Regions from separate parts of the Mesorhizobium sp. M8A.F.Ca.ET.161.01.1.1 genome, predicted to be linked through region 1. Evidence: predicted binding sites of a transcription regulator. Region 1 holds the regulator's gene; each other region holds the start of a gene.
What was found. The regulator PhoB, encoded in region 1, activates phosphate uptake and scavenging genes when phosphate is short. The targets are predictions, from matches to a motif close to TGTCATNNANCTGTCAT.
Positions count from the first base shown of each region.

Region 2: the regulator PhoB is predicted to act here: its motif matches at 2,394-2,410, upstream of EN804_RS12920 (LTA synthase family protein).
Region 3: the regulator PhoB is predicted to act here: its motif matches at 3,637-3,653, upstream of phnC (phosphonate ABC transporter ATP-binding protein).
Region 4: the regulator PhoB is predicted to act here: its motif matches at 2,764-2,780, upstream of EN804_RS27295 (PhoX family phosphatase).

Region 1 covers NZ_SRTD01000005.1:168,336-173,974, forward strand. Annotated here, with positions in the region: gene pstA (phosphate ABC transporter permease PstA) at 1-92, shown strand, start outside; gene pstB (phosphate ABC transporter ATP-binding protein PstB) at 89-892, shown strand; gene phoU (phosphate signaling complex protein PhoU) at 918-1,625, shown strand; gene phoB (phosphate regulon transcriptional regulator PhoB) at 1,644-2,333, shown strand; gene EN804_RS15055 (ROK family protein) at 2,599-3,843, opposite strand; gene xylF (D-xylose ABC transporter substrate-binding protein) at 4,108-5,148, shown strand; gene EN804_RS15065 (sugar ABC transporter permease) at 5,290-5,639, shown strand, end outside.
Region 2 covers NZ_SRTD01000004.1:286,319-291,957, forward strand. Annotated here, with positions in the region: gene EN804_RS12915 (pilus assembly protein) at 1-380, shown strand, start outside; gene EN804_RS12920 (LTA synthase family protein) at 427-2,388, opposite strand; gene fabD (ACP S-malonyltransferase) at 2,633-3,574, shown strand; gene fabG (3-oxoacyl-[acyl-carrier-protein] reductase) at 3,632-4,369, shown strand; gene EN804_RS12935 (acyl carrier protein) at 4,582-4,818, shown strand; gene fabF (beta-ketoacyl-ACP synthase II) at 4,853-5,639, shown strand, end outside.
Region 3 covers NZ_SRTD01000005.1:468,505-474,143, forward strand. Annotated here, with positions in the region: gene phnE (phosphonate ABC transporter, permease protein PhnE) at 1-666, opposite strand, end outside; gene phnE (phosphonate ABC transporter, permease protein PhnE) at 670-1,626, opposite strand; gene phnD (phosphonate ABC transporter substrate-binding protein) at 1,682-2,590, opposite strand; gene phnC (phosphonate ABC transporter ATP-binding protein) at 2,701-3,558, opposite strand; gene EN804_RS16525 (DUF1868 domain-containing protein) at 3,688-4,398, opposite strand; gene EN804_RS16530 (DapH/DapD/GlmU-related protein) at 4,545-5,162, opposite strand; gene phnL (phosphonate C-P lyase system protein PhnL) at 5,159-5,639, opposite strand, start outside.
Region 4 covers NZ_SRTD01000015.1:13,491-19,129, reverse strand. Annotated here, with positions in the region: gene EN804_RS27310 (sensor histidine kinase) at 1-1,214, shown strand, start outside; gene EN804_RS27305 (response regulator transcription factor) at 1,211-1,873, shown strand; gene EN804_RS37365 (hypothetical protein) at 2,101-2,565, opposite strand; gene EN804_RS27295 (PhoX family phosphatase) at 2,842-4,845, shown strand; gene EN804_RS27290 (hypothetical protein) at 4,980-5,204, shown strand; gene EN804_RS27285 (NAD(P)/FAD-dependent oxidoreductase) at 5,196-5,639, opposite strand, start outside.

The DNA of each region.
Region 1 (5,639 bases):
TGGCATGGACTGGCGCACTCATAATCACCCTGACGGTTCTCGGCCTGAGCATTTTCGCCCGCAGCCTTACCGGACGCAGAGAGGACAGATGAAACCGATGTTGTCCACCGAGTTGAACACGCCCGAAGTGGCCGTGGATAAGGCCAAGATCGAGGTCAAGAACCTCAACTTCTACTACGGCCAGTCGAAGGCGTTGAAGGATATCAGCCTGTCGCTGCCCGAGCGCAGCGTCACCGCCTTCATCGGCCCGTCGGGCTGCGGGAAGTCGACGCTGCTGCGCGTCTTCAACCGCATCTACGAGCTCTACCCGAAGCAGAGCGCCGACGGCCAGGTGCTGCTCGACGGCCAGAACATCCTCGACCGCTCGCAGGATCTCAATCTCCTGCGCACCAAGATCGGCATGGTGTTCCAGAAGCCGACGCCGTTCCCGATGTCGATCTACGAGAACATCGCTTTCGGCGTCCGTCTCTACGAGAAGATCAGCAAGTCCGAGATGGACGGCCGTGTCGAACAGGCGCTGAAGCGCGCGGCATTGTGGACCGAGGTCAAGGACAAGCTCAACGCTAGCGGCCTCAGCCTGTCGGGCGGCCAGCAGCAGCGTCTTTGCATCGCCCGCACCGTGGCGGTGAAGCCGGAAGTCATCCTGCTCGACGAACCAGCCTCGGCGCTCGATCCGCTGTCGACCGCCAAGATCGAGGAACTGATCGACGAGCTGCAGGCCGACTATACGATCGTCATCGTCACCCACAACATGCAGCAGGCGGCGCGCGTGTCGCGCCAGACGGCGTTCATGTATCTGGGCGAACTGGTCGAATTCGACAAGACCGAGAAGATCTTCACGTCGCCTCGCGAGAAGCGCACGCAGGACTACATCACCGGCCGCTTCGGCTGATATCACGCATACGAGGACCAGGATCATGGCCGAACACACAGTCGCAGCCTTCGATGAGGATCTCGGACAGATCAGCAGGCTGATCAGCGACATGGGCGATCTCGCCGGCACGATGGTCGGCGGCGCCACCAAGGCTCTGCTGAATTCCGACAACGCGCTGGCACAGCGCGTCGTCTCCGACGACGCCATCATGGATGCGCGCCAGCGCGAACTCGACGACCGCGCCATCACCCTGATCGCCAAGCGCCAGCCGATGGCCGACGATCTGCGTCATGTCGTCGGCTCGATCCGCATGGCGGGCGACCTCGAGCGCATCGGCGACCTTGCCAAGAACATCGCCAAGCGTGTCGGTTCCGTCGGCCTCACCGCGACGCCGCGCGACCTGTCGCACTCGATCGATTCCATGGCGCAGCTGGTGCTGATCCAGGTGCAGGGCGTGGTCGAGGAATATGCGGCCGGCGATGCCGCCGCCCTCGCCAAGCTCAGGAATGACGACGAACGCATCGACGTCAAATACACCTCGGTGTTCCGCGAACTGCTGACCTACATGATGGAGGATCCGCGCAACATCACGGCTTGCACGCATCTCTTGTTCTGCGCCAAGAATCTCGAGCGCATCGGCGACCATGTGACCAACATCGCCGAGAATGCGTATTATGTGCTGACCGGAACGCAACTGCCCGCCAATCGTCCGAAGCAGGACGAGACGGCGATGTCGGCGCCGGCGGCTTGACGATAGGATGATCTGCCAATGATCGCGCCACGCATCATGGTGGTGGAGGACGAGGAGCCGCTCGGCGTGCTCCTCCGCTACAATCTGGAATCGGAAGGCTACCAGGTCGAGGTGGTGACGCGCGGCGACGAAGCCGAGATCCGCCTCCAGGAGAATGTGCCCGACCTCCTGGTGCTCGACTGGATGGTGCCGGCTGTTTCCGGCATCGAACTCTGTCGGCGCCTGCGAATGCGGCCCGAGACCGAGAGGTTGCCGATCATCATGCTCACGGCGCGCGGTGAGGAGAGCGACCGCGTGCGTGGCCTTTCGACCGGCGCCGACGACTATCTGGTCAAGCCGTTCTCGACGCCGGAATTCATGGCCCGGGTCAAGGCGCTGCTGCGTCGCGCCAAGCCGGAAGTGCTGTCCAGCGTGCTCAAGGTCGGCGACATCGTGCTCGACCGTGAATCGCACCGGGTCTATCGCAAGAAGAGCGAAATCCGGCTCGGACCGACCGAGTTCCGGCTGCTCGAATTCATGATGCGCCATCCCGGCCGGGTGTTCTCGCGCAGCCAGTTGCTCGACAATGTCTGGGGCGAGACGATCTATATCGACGAGCGCACGGTGGACGTGCATGTCGGTCGCCTGCGCAAGGCGGTCAACAATGGCCGCATGCCCGACGTCATCCGCACCATCCGCGGCGCGGGCTACGCGATCAGGGAAGACTAGGTCCAGGGCGGCTACGCCCCTGACTTCGTCATCCACGAGCGGAGCAAGGAGCGAAGCGACGCGGCGCAGACCCGAGGATCCATGCCGGGACCTCGACGCGTCGCCGCAGTGCAGAATTCTGCGCCGTTGCACTCTACGATCGAGGTCACGGCATGGATCCCAGGGTCTCCGCGACGCCGCTTCGCGGCTGCTCCGCCCAGGGATGACGACCTTGAGGGCGCTCGGCCAACCTCCAGCATTGGTGGTGATTCACCGGAGCGTTCGCTCAGGCCACGCTCTTCCCAGCACTGCCTCTCGCCTGCACGCCCGGCGCGAAAATCTCCTGGTCGACGAAGGTCAAGGCGCGCATGGCGCAGCCTTCGCGAATGAGCGGCAGTTCGTTCGGCTCGGTGTCGAAGGAAATCGATTCCGAATGCTGGCCGCCGGCGGTCTGGGCGATGGCCTCGCGCAAGGCCGGCTCGATCAGATCGAAGGCGGCGGCACTGACACCGACCATGGCGACCGGCGCCGGGTCGATCAGCGCGAACAGGCTGCCCAGCCCATAGCCCAGCGCCTCGCCCGCCTTGCGATAGGCTTCGCGCTCCGGTCCGTCTTTCTCCCTTGCCGTCGCGGCGAGTGTCCGCATCTGCGCGTCGCTGACATCGGCGACCGGTTCGGCGTCCTCGCCAAGCTGCCTGGCATTACGCCAGATGGCATAGTTGCCGGCATAGGCCTCGACGCAGCCGCGCCGCCCGCAACGGCAGAGCGCGCCGCCCGGGCGATGGATCATGTGGCCGAATTCGCCGCCCGATGAATGGGTGCCGGTGAACAGTTCGCCCTTGAGCACCAGGCCCATGCCGATGCCGTGCGAGAGCAGGATGGCGATGAAGTCGTCGCGGTAGCGTTGAGGGTCGCGCCAGCGCAACGCCACCGCCATCATGTTGCAGTCGTTCTCCATGGTGGCGGGGATGCCGAATTCGGCTTCGAGTATGTCGGCGAAGGCAATGTCCGTCTGCGGCGTGATCGGCGACCACAGCATGGCACGCGCCTTGGTGTCGGTGATGCCCTGGATCGCCAGCGCGATGCGGGCAACACTGCGGATATCGAGATCGGGGTCCTCGATGCGGCGGCGCACTATTGCCGTGCATTCGCCGATCAGCGCCTCGCGCGACATGGTCAGCGTGTCCAGCCGGCGCTGCTCCTCGGCGACCACCTGGCCGGCATAATCGATGACGGCGACGGATAGGAAATTCAGCGACAGCACCACGGTCATCACAGCCGCGGCCTCGGGGTTGAGGCCGAGGCCAACCTGCGGCCGGCCGCGTTTGAGTGAGCCGGCCTCGTTCGGCTTGCCTTCGGTCAGGATACCTTCGCCGATCAGGTCGGCGGATATCGCCGATATGGTCGAGTGGCTGAGGCCAGTGGTGGCGGCGATCTCGGTGCGCGAGGGCTGACCATCCCGGCGCACGGCTGCAATCACCATTGCGCGGTTGCGCCGGCGCAGATCGTCGTGGCGGATTCCCACCGACATGCTTTCCCTCCCGGTTGCCGCGGTTCTTGATCCCCCTCGAATACCTCCGGCAACAGGGTCAAACACTGGCAGAAGCGGCCGGTGCTGTCATTTATTTATTGCGAGGCTCGAAAAAAAATTTCTGGCACCTCAAAATCCATCAGAATCGATGTTGACAGTGTTCTGGCGATGGACCAGTGTTTTTTCGAGGCTCGAAAAAATAGAGCCTTTGTGCCGGCCTTCGGGCCAGTTTGGTCGCGCCATACGCGGCGCAGGGAGGATATCATGAAGAGATTCACAGCCGCCATCCTGGCGGGTGTCGCCATGTCGCTGACACTGGTGTCGGTCGCGCAGGCGAAGGACAAGGTCATCGGCGTTTCCTGGTCCAACTTCCAGGAAGAGCGCTGGAAGACCGACGAGGCCGCCATGAAGAAGGCGATCGAGGCCGCGGGCGACAAGTACATTTCCGCCGATGCGCAGTCCAATCCCGGCAAGCAGCTGACCGATGTCGAGAGCCTGATTTCGCAGGGCGCCAATTCGCTGATCATCCTGGCGCAGGATGCCTCGGCCATCGGTCCGGCGGTGCAGAAAGCGCTCGACGAGGGCATTCCGGTCGTCGGCTATGACCGCCTGATCGAAAACAAGGACGTCTTCTACCTGACCTTCGACAACAAGGAAGTCGGCCGCATGCAGGCCCGTGAAGTGTTCAAGGTGAAGCCTGAAGGCAACTACGTCTTCATCAAGGGCTCGGGTGCCGACCCGAATGCCGACTTCCTGTTCTCGGGCTCGATGGAAGTGCTGAAGGAAGCCATCGACTCGGGCAAGATCAAGAATGTCGGCGAGGCCTATACGGACGGCTGGCTGCCCGCCAACGCCCAGAAGAACATGGAGCAATTCCTCACCGCCAATGACAACAAGGTCGACGCGGTGGTCGCGGCCAATGACGGCACCGCCGGCGGCGTCGTCGCGGCGCTGACGGCGCAGGGGCTCGCCGGCACCGTGCCGGTCTCTGGCCAGGACGGCGACCACGCCGCGCTCAACCGCATCGCGCTCGGCACCCAGACCGTGTCGGTGTGGAAGGACGCGCGTGAACTCGGCAAGAACGCCGCCGAGATCGCCTCGCAGCTCGCCGACGGCAAGAAGATGACCGACATCGCCGGCGTGAAGGACTTCACAACGCCTGGCGGCAACACCGTCAAGTCGCTGTTCCTGACCCCGGTCGCCATCACCAAGGATAATCTCAACCTCGTCATCGACGCCGGCTGGATCAAGAAGGACGAAGTCTGCGCGGGCGTCGCCGCCGGCAGCGTTGCGGCCTGCAACTGAGTTTGACCGCTTGAAGAAATGAAGGCGCCGCGGCCCAAAGCCGCGGCGTTTTCTCAAAAAGATTTGTGTTTCCGCATCACGCGGATAGCTTCTAGGCTGGCTTCGGCATCCGCGTAGACGGCCAGCCGGTTGGAGGAAATCATGACCGATACGACGTCCAACCCGCAGGCCGATACCGCGCGCGCCTCGGAACTCGGCGCGGTCGCCCGGTTCCTGAAGGCGACCGAGATCGACACCCGCATGCTCGGCATGATCGGCGCCCTGCTGCTGATCTGGGTCGCGCTGCATGTGATTTCGAGCCTGCGTCTCGGCGTCAATCCGCTCGATTTCGACAGCCGCACGTTTCTCACGCCGCGCAATCTGTGGAACCTGTCGGTGCAGACGTCCGCGGTCGCCATCATGGCTTGTGGCATGGTGCTGGTCATCGTCATGCGCAACATCGACCTGTCCGTCGGTTCCGCCGAGGGCCTGATCGGCATGGTCATGGGTTT
Region 2 (5,639 bases), on a different contig from region 1:
TCAAGACGCCTGGCGTCAGCAAGATCGTACTCCTGCTCACCGACGGTGAGAACGTCGTCTACGGCGCCAGCCAGCAATCGACGAAGTCCGACTACACATCCTACGGCTATCTGGCGGGTGGCCGCTTCGGGTCGGACAATCAGACGACGGCGGCCCGCAATGTCGACGGCTGGACGAAGAGCGTCTGCACGCAGTTGAAGAACCAGGGCGTGCAGATTTACACGATGGTGCTGCAGTCCGACACCGCCGCCAACCGCACGCTTTACAGCGCCTGCGCTTCCGATCCGAGCGATTATTATGCCGTCAACGATCCGGCCAAGCTGCCGAATGTTTTTCAGCAGATCGCCAACAAGTTCTCGAAGCTGCAACTGACGAATTGAGCGCCCGATGCCGAGAGCGCGCGATGCATCCGGGGGGTCCAGACCTTCAACTCGTATGGGCGACAACCTTGTCGACCGTCTCGGGGAAGAAGTCGGGCGCGGCATGGCGCTTGCCGAACATCATGTCGTACTGGATCAGCCGGAAGTCGCGGATCGCCGGGTCGATCTCTTTCTGACGCGACCAGTCGGCCGTGGCCGCGCCGGCCGGCGTGAGCAGCAGGTTGCGGTCGACAACGCGATAGCGCTCCCGCATCTCGCCCAGGAAGCCGGTGTAGTAGGGGTGGGTGATGCCTGCGGCGGTGAGGATATGATAGGGCAGGAACGCAGGACTCACCGTCCCCAGATTCTCGACCGGGCCCGAACGGTTCGACCAGATGATCAGCGGAGTCGCGTGATGTTCGAGAGCGGCCTCCGGCGTCGGTTCCTTGCGGGGCGCGACGTTGTCCTTCAGGAAGCCGGTCTCGACATAGACCGGCCCGAGCGGCGGCAGGTGGTCACCGAAAAAGGCAACAATCGTTGGCCGCTCGCGCGTCTTGGCCCATTCGATCAGCCGCTCGAGGCCGCGGTCCGCGTCGGCTGAACCCTCGGCGTAGGAGAGCAGCGAGTCACGCGCCCACTGGCTGATCGGCGCCTGCACCGAGTGGGTCGGGTTCGAATAACGGTTCGGCTCATACGGGCCATGGTTCTGCAGGCTGACCGCGAAGAAGAAGACGGGGTCGTCGCTGGCGTCGGCTTCGCGGATGATCTCGTCGGTCATCGCAGCGTCGGATGCCAGCGGTCCGCGCTTTTCCATGGGCGGCAGCGTTTCTTCCGATTTGAAGTCGTTGAAGCCGAAATCGGCATAGACGGCGCCGCGATTCCAGAACCAGTTGGTGCCTGGATGGATGGCGCGTGCCCTATAGCCTTCGCTCTTCAGGAAGGTCGCCATCGATGGCGTCGGGGTGCGTACATACTGCTGGTAGGGGATGCTGCCGGCCGGCAGGAAGGCGTTCGAGAACCCGGTCAGCGCTTCGAATTCGATATTGGCGGTCATGCCGCCGAATTCGGGCGAGAACATCGAGCCCGAGCGGAGCGACCGCACATTGGGGATCGGATCGGGCGTGATGGTGACGCCGGGCAGCTTGGTCGAATCCCAGAAGGATTCGCTCATGACGATGATGATGTCTGGCTTCTGGGCCGGCACCGAGGCGCTCACATCGGGCCTGTCGATCGCCGCGATTGCCTTGTCGGAATAGCCCGGCGGGGCAGAGACGTGCGCCATCGGCACGTTGAGCGCGAAGGCGAGCGCAAAGCCGTTGGAGGCGTAGTTTTCCTTCTGGTCCCACATGATCGGGATGATCTGCAGCCGGTCCCTGGTCCACGAGAAGGTGGCGTAGTCCATGATTGAGACGAAGAAGGCGAGCAGCGGCACCGCCAGCGTCAGCCGGGCGAGGCGGCCCTTGTGGCTGAGGGCTGGAACCTTGCGGCGCCAAAGACGCCAGCCGTAGACGAGCAGGGACAGGCCGACCACGATGCCCGCGACCATGGCGAGCGCGGTCATTGGCCGCTCGCGCACCAGCAGCGGCAACAGCGCGAAGATCTGTCGGGCGTAAAGGAAGTCCGTCGGATAGAGCGGGTCGCCGAGATAATGCGACTTCTGGTGGCCGACAAAGGCCAGCGATAGGGTCAGCGGCGCGACGATCATCAGGCTTTGATGACTGCGGCCGAGCACGGCATCGAGGCCGATCAGGACCAGCGCGAACACGACGATGGTGGTCCAGCCCGGCTTAAACGGCTGCAGGAAGAAGGAAACGGTGCCGGCGACATCACCGCGCACGATCAGTTCGATGGCGAACACCATGACGGCCGAGATCGCCAGGCTGATCAGCCCGTAGCGGACGACCGGCCATCTCCGGCCCGGCAGATAGCCGGTGGACGGATCGTCTTCCAGGAATTGCGGCGCGGCGTTGCCGGCACGTTTCGAACTCTTTGCCACTTTAACTTCCCACCCAAAGACAACCCACGTCATTCGATTGTCATATAATTGTCACGCAAAGCTAGCGCCTGTGACGGAAATAAGAAGAGCCAGCAAACGATTCGTGAGCGGTTTTCATCAGGTGTGATCGCCAAAAAGCCCTTTCGGAACAGGCACTCGCTCAAGGATACGGCCTTCGGCATGGGCTGAAGTGGCTTGACTTGGCGGCCTGCCTTGCGTCACAGGCAGGGAAAATTCGTAGTATCACGCAAGCAGAACCAGTCTGGGGAGCCCTCGCATGGCCGTCGCATTTACCTTTCCAGGACAGGGCAGCCAGGCTGTCGGCATGGGCAAGGATCTCGCCGATGCCTTTCCCGAAGCGCGCAGGGTCTTCCAGGAAGTCGATGATGCGCTCGGCGAAAACCTGTCGAAGCTGATCTGGGAAGGTCCCGAAGAGACCTTGACGCTGACGGCCAACGCGCAGCCGGCCCTGATGGCGGTATCGCTGGCGGCGATCAGGGCGCTGGAAGCGCGCGGTTTCTCGCTGAAGGACCAGGTCGCCTATGTCGCCGGCCATTCGCTGGGCGAATATTCGGCACTCGCCGCCGCCGGCTTCGTTTCCGTCGCCGATGCCGCTCGTCTGCTGCGCATTCGCGGTAACGCCATGCAGGTGGCGGTGCCGGCCGGCGAGGGCGCCATGGCGGCGATCATCGGGTTGGAGCAGGCCGATGTCGAAGATGCCTGCGCCGAGGCCGCTAAGGGCTCGATTTGCCAGATCGCCAACGACAATGGCGGCGGCCAGCTGGTCATCTCAGGTGCAAAGGTCGCGGTCGAGCTGGCAGCGAAACTGTGCACCGATAAGGGCGCCAAGCGTGCGCTGATGCTGCAGGTGTCGGCGCCCTTCCATTCGGCGCTGATGGCGCCGGCGGCCAACGTCATGCGCGAGGCGCTTGCCGGCGTGGCAAAGACCGCGCCAGTCGTTCCCGTCGTGTCCAACGTATCGGTGCAGCCGTCGACCGATCCCGACGAGATCGCCGGGCGCTTGGTCGAGCAGGTGACCGGTCGCGTGCGCTGGCGCGAAACGGTGGAATGGTTCGGCGCCAACGGCATCACCACGCTTTGCGAGATCGGTGCCGGCAAGGTGCTTTCGGGACTGGCTCGCCGCATCAACCGCGATATCGCCACCGCGTCCGTCGGTTCCTCGGCCGAGGTCGAGGCGGCACTTGCGGCGCTTGCATAAAGCGCCATTTGAGACCATCCCTATAAGGGGCGCCCTCTTCTCAACCTGGAGACAAAAATGTTCGAATTGACCGGCCGCAAGGCGCTTGTCACCGGCGCATCGGGGGGCATCGGCGAGGCGATCGCCAGGGTGCTGCATGCGCAGGGCGCGATCGTCGGCCTGCACGGCACGCGCGTCGAGAAACTGGAAACGCTGGCCTCCGAACTGGGCGATCGGGTCAAGCTGTTCCCGGCCAACCTGTCGAACCGTGACGAGGTCAAGGCACTCGGCCAGAAGGCGGAGGCCGATCTCGAGGGCGTCGATATCCTGGTCAACAATGCCGGCATCACCAAGGACGGCCTGTTCGTGCGCATGTCGGACGCCGACTGGGATACGGTGCTGGAGGTCAATCTCACCGCCGTTTTCCGGCTGACCCGTGAACTGACCCACCCGATGATGCGCCGCCGCCATGGCCGCATCATCAACATCACATCGGTGGTCGGCGTGACCGGCAATCCCGGCCAGGCGAACTACTGCGCCTCCAAGGCCGGCATGATCGGCTTGTCCAAATCGCTGGCGCAGGAAATCGCCACCCGCAACATCACCGTCAACTGCGTCGCTCCGGGCTTCATCGAATCGGCGATGACCGACAAGCTCAACGAGAAGCAGAAAGAGGCGATCATGGCGGCGATCCCGACGAAGCGCATGGGCACCAGTGCCGAAGTGGCGTCCGCCGTTGCTTATCTGGCTTCGAACGAGGCCGCCTACGTAACCGGGCAAACCATCCACGTGAATGGCGGCATGGCGATGATCTGAGCGAGCTCCGGCAGCAACATCGCCGCGCTGTGAAAACCCACCATTTCGGCTTGGACCTCGGCAATTTTTCGTGTAATGCGGCCCGCAACCCGGCGGTTCGGGCAAAAACCGGTCCGTGGCCGTTGCGTTTCCGGCAGGACCATCTTTCAGCTTGATTAGCGGCATTCCGCCCGCTAACGAAGACAGACAAACAAAAGACGAGGATGCCCCAAATGAGTGACACCGCAGAGCGCGTCAAGAAGATCGTCATCGAGCACCTTGGCGTCGATGCCGACAAAGTGACGGAGCAGGCGAGCTTCATCGATGATCTGGGCGCTGACAGCCTCGACACGGTTGAACTCGTCATGGCGTTCGAAGAAGAATTCGGCGTCGAGATCCCCGACGACGCAGCAGAGACCATTCTGACCGTTGGCGATGCGGTGAAGTACATCGACAAGGCTTCGGCCTGACGCTTTCCGCAGTCGTCACCGGGGAGGACCTGCGATGAGGCGTGTCGTCGTCACGGGCCTTGGCCTGGTTTCGCCGTTCGGCATGGGCTTCGAGCACAGCTGGAAGCAACTGCTGACCGGCCGCAGCGCTGCCAAGCGCGTCACCGAGTTCGAAGTGGACGATCTTGCCTGCAAGATCGCCCACGTCATTCCGCGTGGCGACGGCTCCAACGGTACGCTCAATCCCGAAGCCATTCTCGAGCCGAAGGAACTTCGCAAGATCGGCGACTTCATCCTGTACGGGATCGCGGCCGCCGATGAAGCGCTGAAGGATTCCGGCTGGCAGCCTTCCACCGAAGAAGAGCGTTGCGCCACCGGTGTGCTGATCGGCTCCGGCATCGGCGGTCTCGAGGGCATCGCCGAGAACGCGATCATCCTGAAGGAACGCGGCCCGCGCCGCATCAGCCCATTCTTCATTCCCGGAAACATCATCAATCTCGTGTCGGGCCAGGTTTCGATCCGGCACGGATTGAAAGGCCCCAACCACGCTGTCGTCACCGCTTGCTCGACCGGCGCGCACGCCATTGGCGACGCCGCCCGGCTGATCATCTTCGGCGATGCCGACATCATGCTGGCCGGCGGCGCCGAATCGCCGGTGACCCGACTTTCGCTCGCCGGCTTCGCGGCCTGCCGGGCACTCTCGACCGAGCGCAACGACACCCCGCAAACCGCCTCGCGGCCCTACGACCGCGACCGCGACGGCTTCGTCATGGGCGAGGGGGCCGGTGTCGTGGTTCTGGAAGAGCTCGAGCATGCCAAGGCGCGCGGCGCCAAGATCTATG
Region 3 (5,639 bases), 300 kb from region 1:
TGGTTTCAGCTCGGGTCCCGATATGATCAGCGAAATCACTTGCCCCACTGATTTGCCGAAGAAGGGCGAGCGTGTGTCGAAGACGAAGTTCGCCCAGCCGAGGAAGCGCTTGCGCATCTTGACCCGGTCGACGGTGACGCGCACCTCGCCGACAAAGCCCATCTTGGCGACCACCTCGTCATCGTGAACCGTCATCCAGTCGGGCACCGGACCCGAGACCACCGGCTTGCCGCCGGTCAGCGCCACCGGCACTGTCTGTCCATTGGCGACAATCGTCGCATAGGTCTTGTCGAAGGTGACGGATTTGGCCTGGCCGTCGATCCGCACGGTGAAGGACCCGTCGGCATTCTTGATTACCCAATCCGGATTGGGATTGTCGCCCAGTGCGGAGAAACGCGGATATTTGGGCATGATCTCCGGCTGGTCGAGACGGAATTCCGGCTGCAGATCGTAGCTGATCCACTGCGTCAGGAAAAGTGGCAGTCGCTCCCAATGCGATTCACGCAATACCTGCGGCAGGCTGAAGAACCACAAGGCATAGACCAGATAGAGGAGAGTGCCAACGAACAGGAGCAGCGGACCGAAGCGCTTGTATGCGGGGCGCCGGAAAACCTGCGGGTGGCGCGCCTCGATCGACAGCATCTCCTCGGCGGTCATGGTTGCCATGATCTATGCCCCCATCATAAAGGCTTGTTCGCCGACCAGCTTGCGGCGAAGCCAGGCGGAAAACTGATCGATGATGAAGATGGTCGTGAACAGCAGCAACACCAGCGCCAGCGTCTTGGCGCCGAAGCCGCGCGAGATGGACAGCTTCAGCTCTTCGCCGATGCCGCCGCCGCCGACGGCGCCGATGATGGTCGAGGCCCGCACGTTGATCTCGACCCGCAGCAGCGTATAGGACACGAAATTGGGCAACACCTGTGGAAGGTCGGCGAAGCGCACCCGCTCGAACCAGTTGGCGCCGACCGCCGTCAGGCCTTCCTCGGCGCGCATGTCGATGTTCTCGTTGATCTCGTAGAACAGCTTGCCGAGTGCGCCGATCGAATGCAGGCCGATGGCGATTATGGCGGCGATCGGACCGGTCGAGACGATTGCCGCGAAGAGGCCGGCGATGACGATTTCCGGAAAGGCACGCAGCAATTCCATGAAACGCTTGACCACCAGCCTCAGTGCCGGATGGGGCGTCAGGTTGCGCGCCGCGATGAAGGAAAAAGGCACCGCGAAGATGAAGCCGATGAAGGTCGAAACCAGCGCCACGTTCACCGTGGTCAGCATCAGCTCGAAATATTCGGGGACGTAGAAACCGCCCCAGACATAGACGCGGCCGAGCGGGAAGTTGAATTCCTGGGTGCCGGTATCATGCGGCGAGGCGATGTCGAACAGCGCCCGCCAGACGTCGTTCCAGTCTTTCGGGACCAGCCAGCTCAGGAAATCCAGTATGTGCGGCAGCCGGTCGAAGAAATGCCCGGCATTGGCTTCGTCGGCGAACCACATGCTGGAAAGCATCGCGGCAAGCAGCAGACCGACGCCGAGCACGGTATAGAACCGGCGCAGCGACGTCTGGCGTCGCCAGGCATCGGCCGTCTGGTGAATGCCGTCGGAGGGGGCTGTCACGGAAAGGGTCATGATCGGAGATGCAAAAAGGGCGGTGTTTTGAACACCGCCCCTTCCGATTTCGCCGTTAGCCGCCGATGGCTGCCTTACGGGCTTCGACGATGACGTTGTAGAAGTCGGGCTTTACGGGAACGTAGCCGGTAAAATCGCCGCCTTCGACGCCCTCGAAGCAAGCCTTGTCCTTCTTGGGCAGATCAGTGAAGAAGGCGGCCAGCTTGGCGGTCATGTCGTCGCCGAGCGCGGTGCGCACGACCAGCGGACCGTTCGGGATCAGGCCCGAGCGCCAGACTTCGACGAAGTCGTTGGGGTCGACGGCGCCCTTGGCGACTTCCTTGTGGAAGGTGCCGGAGGTGTAGCCGTTCTTGAAGTCGCCGATGCCCGAGGAATCGTCGACCGCGACGTCGACCTTGCCGTCACGCACCGCCAGAACGTTGTTTTCGTGGCCGCCATTGAACTGGGTCGAGCCGAAGAAGGTCTCGTTCGAGGCGCCGGTGTCCTTCGGAATCTGGGTCAGCGGGATCAGGTAGCCGGAAGTCGAATCCGGATCGGCATAGCCGAGCTTCTTGCCCTTGGCCGACTTGATGTCTGTGATCCCCGAGGTCTTCAGCGCCAGGCCGATCGAATAATAGCCCGTGGAGCCGTCGGTCTGCTTGGTGGTGAGGATCGGGGTGACCGCCTTCGGGTCCTTGAGATAGACGCTGGCATAGCCGGAGGCGCCGAGTTCGGCGAAGTCGAGCGTGCCGCCGAGCAGGCCCTGGATGACGCCGTCATAGTCGGCGGCGGGAAACAGCGAAACCTTCTCGAAGCCGAACTCGGTCTTCAGGTGGTCGGCCAGGCACTGGTAGTTGCGCAGCCGGTCGGTTTCGTTTTCGCCGCCGAGAATGCCGACGCGAAATTCCTTCATGTCGGCGGCGTGGGCAATGCTGGTGGCCATGGCGAGCACCGAAACGGCGCCGAAAACCATCTTCCTGAACATTGATGTCTCTCCTGTAAGTTCCGGCCCCGCGCCGGCAGCGTTCTTGATCTTGACAAGTGCCCTTGACGCGGGCGGACGATCCAGGCGCTCGCTACTGGCCCGTAACGGGCTCAGTATCCCGGGAATGCGGGTTCGAGCGGTCCGGCGGATGCGGCGATTTTCTGCTTGTAGGCAACGCTGGTGGAGGTGATGGCCTCCGATATCTCGCCGCCATTGCTGTCGGCGCCGTAGACAAGACGCACAGCTTCGCGGTTGAGCTCTTCGGGCGGCCCGTCGAAGACGACCTTGCCGGCGGCCATGCCGATGATGCGGTTGCAATAGGTGCGGGCGGTATCGAGCGTATGCAGATTGGTGACGACGGTAATGCCTTCGCGCAGATTGATGTCCTGCAGCGAATCCATCACCACCTTGGCGTTGAGCGGGTCGAGCGAGGCGATCGGCTCGTCGGCCAGGATCACCCTGGGCTGCTGCATCATGGCGCGGGCGATGGCGACCCGCTGCTGCTGTCCGCCCGACAAGGTGCCGGCGGGCTGAAGTGCGGTGCGGGCGATGTCGAGCCGCTCGAGCGCGGCGACCGCTTCCGCGCACTCGGCGCGCGAAAACATGCCGAGAAGGTTGGACAGGGTCGAACGGTGGTTCAATTTGCCGAGCAGCACGTTGGTCAGCACGTCGAGGCGCGGCACCAGGTTGAACTGCTGGAAAATCATGGCGCAGTCGCGCTGCCAGCGGCGCAGCGGCGAGCCGCGCAACCGGGAAACCTCGGCGCCGTCAAAAAAAATCGACCCCTGGCTGGGGTCGACAAGACGGTTGATCATGCGAAGCAGAGTTGATTTGCCCGCGCCCGAACGACCAATGACACCAACCATCTGCCCCTGCGGGATCGAGATGTTGACGTCGCTGACGGCGGTGTTCCTGCCAAATCGTCGGCTGACACCGCGGATTTCGAGCGTCGCAGAGCTTGCTGACATGGGCTGGTTCCAGTCCGGTCCATATTGATCGTCAGGCACTCGCCTAACGCAGCCACATGAACCTGCCATGTCGCCAGCATGTCAGTTTTGTTACGCTCCACAGATACGACGGCCGCGTCCTGCTGGCGATCAGCCGAGCACCAGCAATTCCTCGAAATGCTTCATGTCGCGGAATGCGCAGAAGGCGGGCGGCTTGATCTCGATCACCGGGGCCTCCCGGCCGAAAAGCGCCAGGCTCTCATCGAACAGCGCCTGCCAGGCAGCAGCCCTGTCGTCAGCGAGACGCTGGATCTGATAGGCGAAGGTGATGTGGAAGACGTAGGCGTCATGGTCGGGGTGCCGGTAGCCGAACGGCACAGCCAGTGCATCGCGCCATGCACGCATGATGCGCACATCCTCGTCGGTCGCGCCGGCAACGGTGAGGCCGGCCGGCACGATCTCGACCACCTTGATATTGAACGGGCCGGCGCCCTGGAAGCCTCTCAGGCGCTCCAGATAGAGGCGGGTCATGGCGTCGATGCCGGTGTCGAGCGGAACGTCGCGCGGCCAAAAGGGCAAGCGGCGGCGATATTCGATGATGCCCTGGAACAGCGTCATGTGCAGGCTGGAAACCGGCGTGAAGGCGAGGCGGTCGGCGTCCGGCATCGCCATCATCCGATCGCGCACCGCAAGCACCACGGCTTCCGATGGTGAGCCGCTGACCAGATGGCTGACGACGGTGTTGCCGGGTTCGATCAGGAAATTGCCGGAAGTGTCATAGCGCGTGCCGAGATGCACGGGCGGCATCGGATTGGAGCCAGCAAAGAATCCAGCGAGCGAGGGTCTGACAGTGTCGGGCATGGCGATCTCCTTGGGAGATGGCGTCCTGTCCGAGTCCTGTGTCAGGGATATGAAGGGGCACGCTCTATGACGATGATGTGAGCGGCTATGTCTCTTCACCTGACACAATTCCAGGAAAACCGGTTCTGACTTTTCCTGGAATTGTCCTATCCCTCGTACTTCTCCAGGAACGCCTCGGCGGACAGTTCGCGGAAATCGTCGAGCGAAGCACGCAGCCTGGCGTGGTCCCAGTCCCACCAGGCAAGCGCCTGGTAGCGTTCGGCGGTGCGGCGGTCGAAGCGTTCGCGGATCGGTTTGGCCGGCACACCGGCGACGATTGTGTAGGGCGCGACGTCCCTGGAGACGACCGCTCCGGCGCCAACCGCGGCACCGTCACCGACGGTGACGCCGGGCAGGACGGTCGAGCCGTGGCCGAGCCAGGTGTCGTGGCCGATGGTGACGCGCTTGGCGCGACGCTCAGCGAAGAATTCGCTCTCATGCTCGGCGTCATCCCAATAGTCCGACGCGCGGTAGGTGAAGTGGTGCAGCGTCGGCCGCCAGGTCGGATGGTTGGTGGCGTTGAGGCGCACGCTTGCCGCGATGTTGGCAAACTTGCCGATGGTCGCGCACCAGACGGCGCAGTCCTGCATCATGTAGGAATAGTCGCCGAGTTCGCTTTCCGAGACCCGGCTGCGGTCGGCGATCTCGGTCCAGCGGCCGAGCGTCGAGTTGTGCACCTCCGCTGAGGGGTGGACCAGCGGCGTCTCCGACAATTTCCTGGTCATGCGGCGAGTTTTCCCGGGGCGAAGGCGGTGACGTCGATGATGCGGTCGGCCACCGCCTCGCGCACATCGTGGTCGTGGAAGATGCCGAGCAGGGCGACGCCGGCCAGCTTCTTGGCGGCGATGAGTTCGATCACCACGTCGCGGTTGGTGGCGTCGAGCGATGCGGTCGGCTCGTCGAGCAGCAGGATCGGATGCTCGGTGATGAAGCCGCGCGCGATGTTGACGCGCTGCTGCTCGCCGCCGGAGAAGGTTGCAGGCGGCAGCATCCAGAGCTTTTCCGGCAGGTTTAGCTGGGCCAGCAAGGCGCGGGCCTTGGCTCGGGCTGCCTCGCGCTGCTCGCCGCGTTCGACCAGTGGCTCGGCGACAACGTCGAGAGCCGAGACGCGCGGCACGGTGCGCAGGAACTGGCTGACATAGCCGATCGTTTGCCGGCGAACGGAAAGCACGGTGCGCGGGCTGGCATGGGCGAGATCGATC
Region 4 (5,639 bases), on a different contig from region 1:
TCGACAGTGTGATTGCGCCGCTGCTGCCCGACCTGCGCAAGAGCGAGGAGCTCAGCGAATCCGTCAAACAGGCGCTCGACGAGACACTCGGCCAGGGCGCGCTCGGCAAACGCCTGGCGTCGTTCAGGCTCTGGCGCCGCGACGGCACGGTGCTCTACGCGAAGGACGCGGATTTGATCGGCCGCCGCTTCGAGCTGAACAAAAATCTGCGTTCCGCCTTCCAGGGTAGCGTCATGGCCCAGTTCGATACGTTCGACGAGGACGAAGACAAGGAGCGGGCCGCGGGTGTGCCGTTGCTCGAAATCTACAATCCGGTGCGCGAACCCTGGTCCGGCGACGTGGTCGCCGTCACCGAATTCTACGAGCTCGCCGGCGATTTCAAGGCCACCCTGGCTTCCGCCCTGCTGTCGAGCTGGCTGATCGTGGCTGGCACCACCTTGACGGCATTCCTGCTTCTGTCGGGCATCGTCCTGCGCGCCAGCCGCACCATCGACGACCAGCGCGGGGCGCTGCGCCGCCAGGTGTCGGAACTGCAGGGCCTGGTGACGCAGAACAGCGCCTTGCGGCAGCGCGTGCAGCGGGCATCCCGCCGCGCCACGGCGCTCAACGAACGATACCTGCGCCGGATCGGCGCCGACCTGCATGACGGCCCTGCCCAGCTGGTGGCCCTGGCGGCGCTGCGCATGGACAGCCCGGTGTTTACCGGCGACGGCCATGGCAGCGAAGGCCGCTCGACCGAGGTCGCCATGATTCGCAAGACGCTGGAGGACGCGATGCGCGAGATACGCGGCATCTGCACCGGCCTGGTGCTGCCGCAGATAGAAACGGCGGCGGCGGCGGACGTGTTGCGGCTGGCCGTCGAGGAGCATGAGCGCCGGACGGGCACGTCGGTGACGCTTACGCTGCCCAAACATTTGCCCGAGCCCGGCGCTTCTGAAAAGATCAGCATCTATCGCTTCGTGCAGGAGGGGCTGAACAATGCCTACCGCCACGGGCGGGGCAAGGATCAGGCGGTGCGTGCGGGAATGAAAAATGGCCGGCTTTTCGTCGAAGTGTCGGATGGCGGGCCGGGCTTCGATCCGGCCCGGGCCGAAGGGTTGGGGCTGGCCGGCCTTAGGGAGCGGGTTGAAAGCATTGGCGGACAGTTCGAAACCCTGACGGGGCCGAAGGGCACGAAATTGATGATCCGTCTTTCGGTCGAGGAGCAAGCATGATGGGCGCCATCCGCATCGCCATTGTCGACGACCATCCTCTCTTCCGCGAGGGTGTGACACGCAGCCTTTCGGAGATCGGAGGCTTCGAGGTGGTCGGAGAAGGGGCTACCGCGCAGGACGCGGAACGCATCGCCTCGACCGTGCAGCCCGACATATTGCTGCTCGACATTTCCATGCCCGGCGGCGGCTTGGCCGCGGTTGCAAGCATCCTTGCCGACCATCCCGCCCAGAAGATCGTCATGCTGACCGTTTCGGAGGCCAATGCCGACGTGACCAAGGCCCTGAACGCGGGGGTGCACGGCTATATCCTCAAAGGAGTCGGGTCGCGCTCGCTTGCCGATATCCTGCGCAACGTGGCGGCCGGCGAAAGCTATCTTTCGCCGATGTTGTCGGCCCGGCTGCTTTCCGATGTGCAGTCCCTGCAGCCCACCAACGGCGTGGCGGACCGGCTGCGGCAACTCACCGGCCGACAGACCGAAATCCTGCGGCTGGTGGCGGAAGGACTGAGCAACAAGGAAGTTGCCTTGCGCCTGGAGCTGCAGGAGAAGACCGTCAAGCACCACATGACGGGGGTGCTCTCGAAACTCAGCGTGCGGAACCGCACCGAGGCTGCCCTCATGATGCGCGAGTTTCGCGACCGCGAGAGGGACTTCTCATAGAGCGGTTCGGCGTCGTTGGAATCGCCGACTTACGGCAACGCAGCCAGGGAAAGCGCTACGTGCTTTCCCTGGAATTCTCCAAGTCATCGCAGCATTGGAACACAGCGCGAAAACGAGGTCACCTCCGCCGGGGGGCGGCGGAGGTGACGTGTGAAGCCGGTCGTTGCCTGTTGACCAGCTTCACAAGGCCTAGATTTCAGAAGGCCGAGATTTCAGAAGGCCAAGGTTCAGAGGGCCTTGAGGCGGCTGACATCGGCCGGTGTGGCCGGGCGGTCGATGATCGTGCGGTCGAGCGCATCCTTCATCCTGAAACGGCCGTTCTCGATCTTTTCCGTTAAGCCGTCGGGGTGGTGAACCGTAATCTTGTTGCCGTCCACGTCGACCTCGTCGCCAGTGGTGGCGTTGACATGGCTGCTCTTCCCGGCCTGGCCCTTGCCGGACCCCGAATTTCCGCCACCGTTGTCAGCGCCATTTCCGTTGCCGTTTCCATTGTTGCCGCCGCCGTTGCCGTTTCCATTGCTGCCGCCGCCACCGCCACCACCACCGCCGCCACCCTTGGCGAGCGCGGTCGCGGCCTCGATTCCAGGCACGAAGCCATGAAAGGCAATTCCATAGGGAGCGATGGTCAGCGCCAGAAGCGCAGCCGATCCGAAAGCCAGCCGGCAACAACGGGCCGTTATCGATCCGTGCATCCCTGAACTCCGTCGATTGAGCCGGTGCACCCACCCCAACGTTGCAGTGCAACCAACATCGCCGAAACACGTGGTGACCGGAAGCGACCTCCGACCGTTGCGTTTGTCTCCCAGGACCTTTGCAGGCGCAAGACTGGACTAAAGTCCGAGGTCCGGCGTGAAAAATGGCGTCGTGAGGCCGCGGCAGCGCCGATACCTTGTCACGAAAATGTGATCGGCCGACTGTAAGGCGGTCGATCAGGAAACAAGCTCCAGCCAATCCAGCCAGAGGCTCTCATGACCGAACATTGCTCCCCCGACGCCCGATTCCGCACCAGCCTGCTCGAGGAAAACGAAGGCCCGGCCAACAATCCCAGCGAAAACCGCACGATGGGCGAGATCATCGCCGCGCGGTTTTCGCGCCGGGGCTTCCTCAAGGGTTCGCTTGCCGTCTCGGCGATCGCCGCCACCGTCAGCCCGCTGGCGATGATCGCCGCCGACGATGCCCGCGCCGCGGAAAGCTCGGCCTTCAAGTTCGACGAGTTGGAGGCCGGCATCGACGACAAGCACCATGTCGCGCCGGGCTACGACGCCGATGTGTTGCTTCGCTGGGGCGATCCGCTGTTTGCCGATTCGCCGGAATTCGATCCGACCAAGCAGTCGGCACAAGCCCAGGCCAGGCAGTTCGGCTACAACAACGACTATGTCGGCTACATCGCGATCGATGGCTCGGCGGAACATGGCCTGCTGGTGGTCAACCACGAATACACCAACCCGCATCTGATGTTCCCGGGTATCGTCAAGATCGTCGAGAAGGACGGCAAGAAGGCGGCCGAGGTGGCGCCGCTCTCGAAGGAGCAGGTCGATGTCGAGATGGCCGCGCATGGCGGCACCATCGTCGAGATCCGCAAGGACGGCGGCAAATGGCAGGTTGTGCGTGACGGCAAGCTCAACCGCCGCATCACCTCCAGCACCGAGATGACGCTGTCCGGCCCGGTCGCGGGCCATGACCGCGTCAAGACCAATGCCGATCCGTCCGGAACGAAAGTCCTCGGCACGATCAACAACTGCGCCGGCGGCGTCACGCCCTGGGGCACCTATGTGATGGCCGAGGAGAACATCCATGGCTATTTCTCCGGCGAGCTGCCGGAAGGCCACAAGGAAGCCGCCAACTACAAGCGCCTCGGCATCCCGGAAGGCGCCTATGAATGGGGCGCGCATTACGACCGCTTCAACCTGGCCAAGGAGCCGAACGAGCCCAACCGATTCGGCTGGATCGTCGAGGTCGATGTCAACGACCCGGATTCGGTGCCGCGCAAGCGCACCGCCATGGGCCGCTTCAAGCATGAGGGCGCCGAATCGATCGTCGCCAAGGACGGCCGCGTCGTCTTCTATCTCGGCGACGACGAGCGCTTCGACTATGTCTACAAATTCGTCACCAAGGGCATGTTCAATGCCGGAGACCGCGCGGCCAACAAGGACCTGCTCGACGACGGCACACTGCATGTCGCCAGATTCGCCGAGGACGGCTCGGTCGAATGGATGCCTATCGTGTTCGGCCAGGGTCCGCTGACGGCGGAAAACGGCTTTGCCGGCCAGGCCGACGTGCTGATCGAGACGCGCCGCGCCGCCGACCTGCTTGGCGCCACCAAGATGGATCGGCCCGAAGACATCCAGCCCAATGCCGGCAACGGCAAGGTCTATGTCATGCTGACCAACAATTCCAAGCGCAAGGCCGATCAGGTCGACGCCGCCAACCCGCGCGCCGGGAATGCCTTCGGCCACATCATCGAGATCGTCGAGGACGGCGGCGATTTCGCCGCCACAAAGGGCAAGTGGGAAGTGCTGCTGAAATGCGGCGACCCGTCGGTGGCCGATGTCGGCGCCACCTTCTCCACCGCGACGACGGCCAATGGCTGGTTCGGCATGCCCGACAATTGCGCGATCGATTCGGCCGGGCGCCTGTGGGTCGCCACCGACGGCCAGGGCCCGAAGGCCACCGGCCGCACCGATGGCCTGTGGGCGGTGGACACGGAAGGATCGGCGCGGGCGACCTCGAAACTGTTCTTCCGGGTGCCGATCGGGGCCGAGATGTGCGGCCCGCTGTTTACGCCGGACGATCAGACCGCCTTCGTCGCCGTCCAGCATCCGGGCGACGGCGGTGAGGACTGGGACGCGTTTGGCCGGCCTTCCTATTATGAGGACCTGTCGACCCGCTGGCCCGATTTCAAGCCCGACATGCCGGTACGGCCTGCGGTCGTGGCGATCACCAAACAGGGCGGCGGCAAGATCGGCGTCTGACGTCGAGCGAGACAAAACAAGAGGGGCTTCGGCGATCCGCGGCCCCTCTTTTTTGCGCGGCATTGCATTCAAGCCTCGGGAAAGATTGGCAATTTACACATGGCGCCCTAAATCGTGATCAGGAGATCATCGCCATGCCCAAGTCGATCTACGACCGTGGCCTGCTCAAACCTGACGAAGTGGCCACGTTGCAACGTGTCTTCGATGAAGCCTGCCGCCGACGGCAAGCGCATCCCGAATCCACGGAGGCGCGTGAATTGGCTCTCACCTTGCTTGCCCTCCACAATGCCGGCATGGTCGACGAGGAAATGCTGACCGAGGCTGTCGGCTTCCGGCGGCTGGAGCCGAAATCAGCGTGAGGTGCCCGGCTGGCCGGGACCGGCGATGCGCCTGGCTATCGCCTTGGCCAATATGCCGGCATTGGCGAAGCAGCCGCGGATGCTCGGCCGCATGCCGGTGAACCACAGGCCGGGCAGTTTCGGATCGGCCTGGCCGCCGTTGAAGAGCGGAACGCCCTTCTCGTCGAGCACGCCGAGATTGCCGACCATGCGCTCCAGCCCGGTGCGGTAGCCCGTCGCGGCAATGACGATGTCGGGAGCGATCAAGCTGCCATTGGCCAGGATGACGCCATCGCGGGTGAACTCGCGTATCCCCGGCACCACCAGGATCCTGCCCGATTTGATGGCATTGACGGCGCCATCGTCGGCGGCAATCGCGGTGTAGTCGGAAGTCAGGCGGCTGGCGCCGCCGGCAGGTGCCCGCGGCATGCCGAATTTGGTGAGATCGCCGAAAAC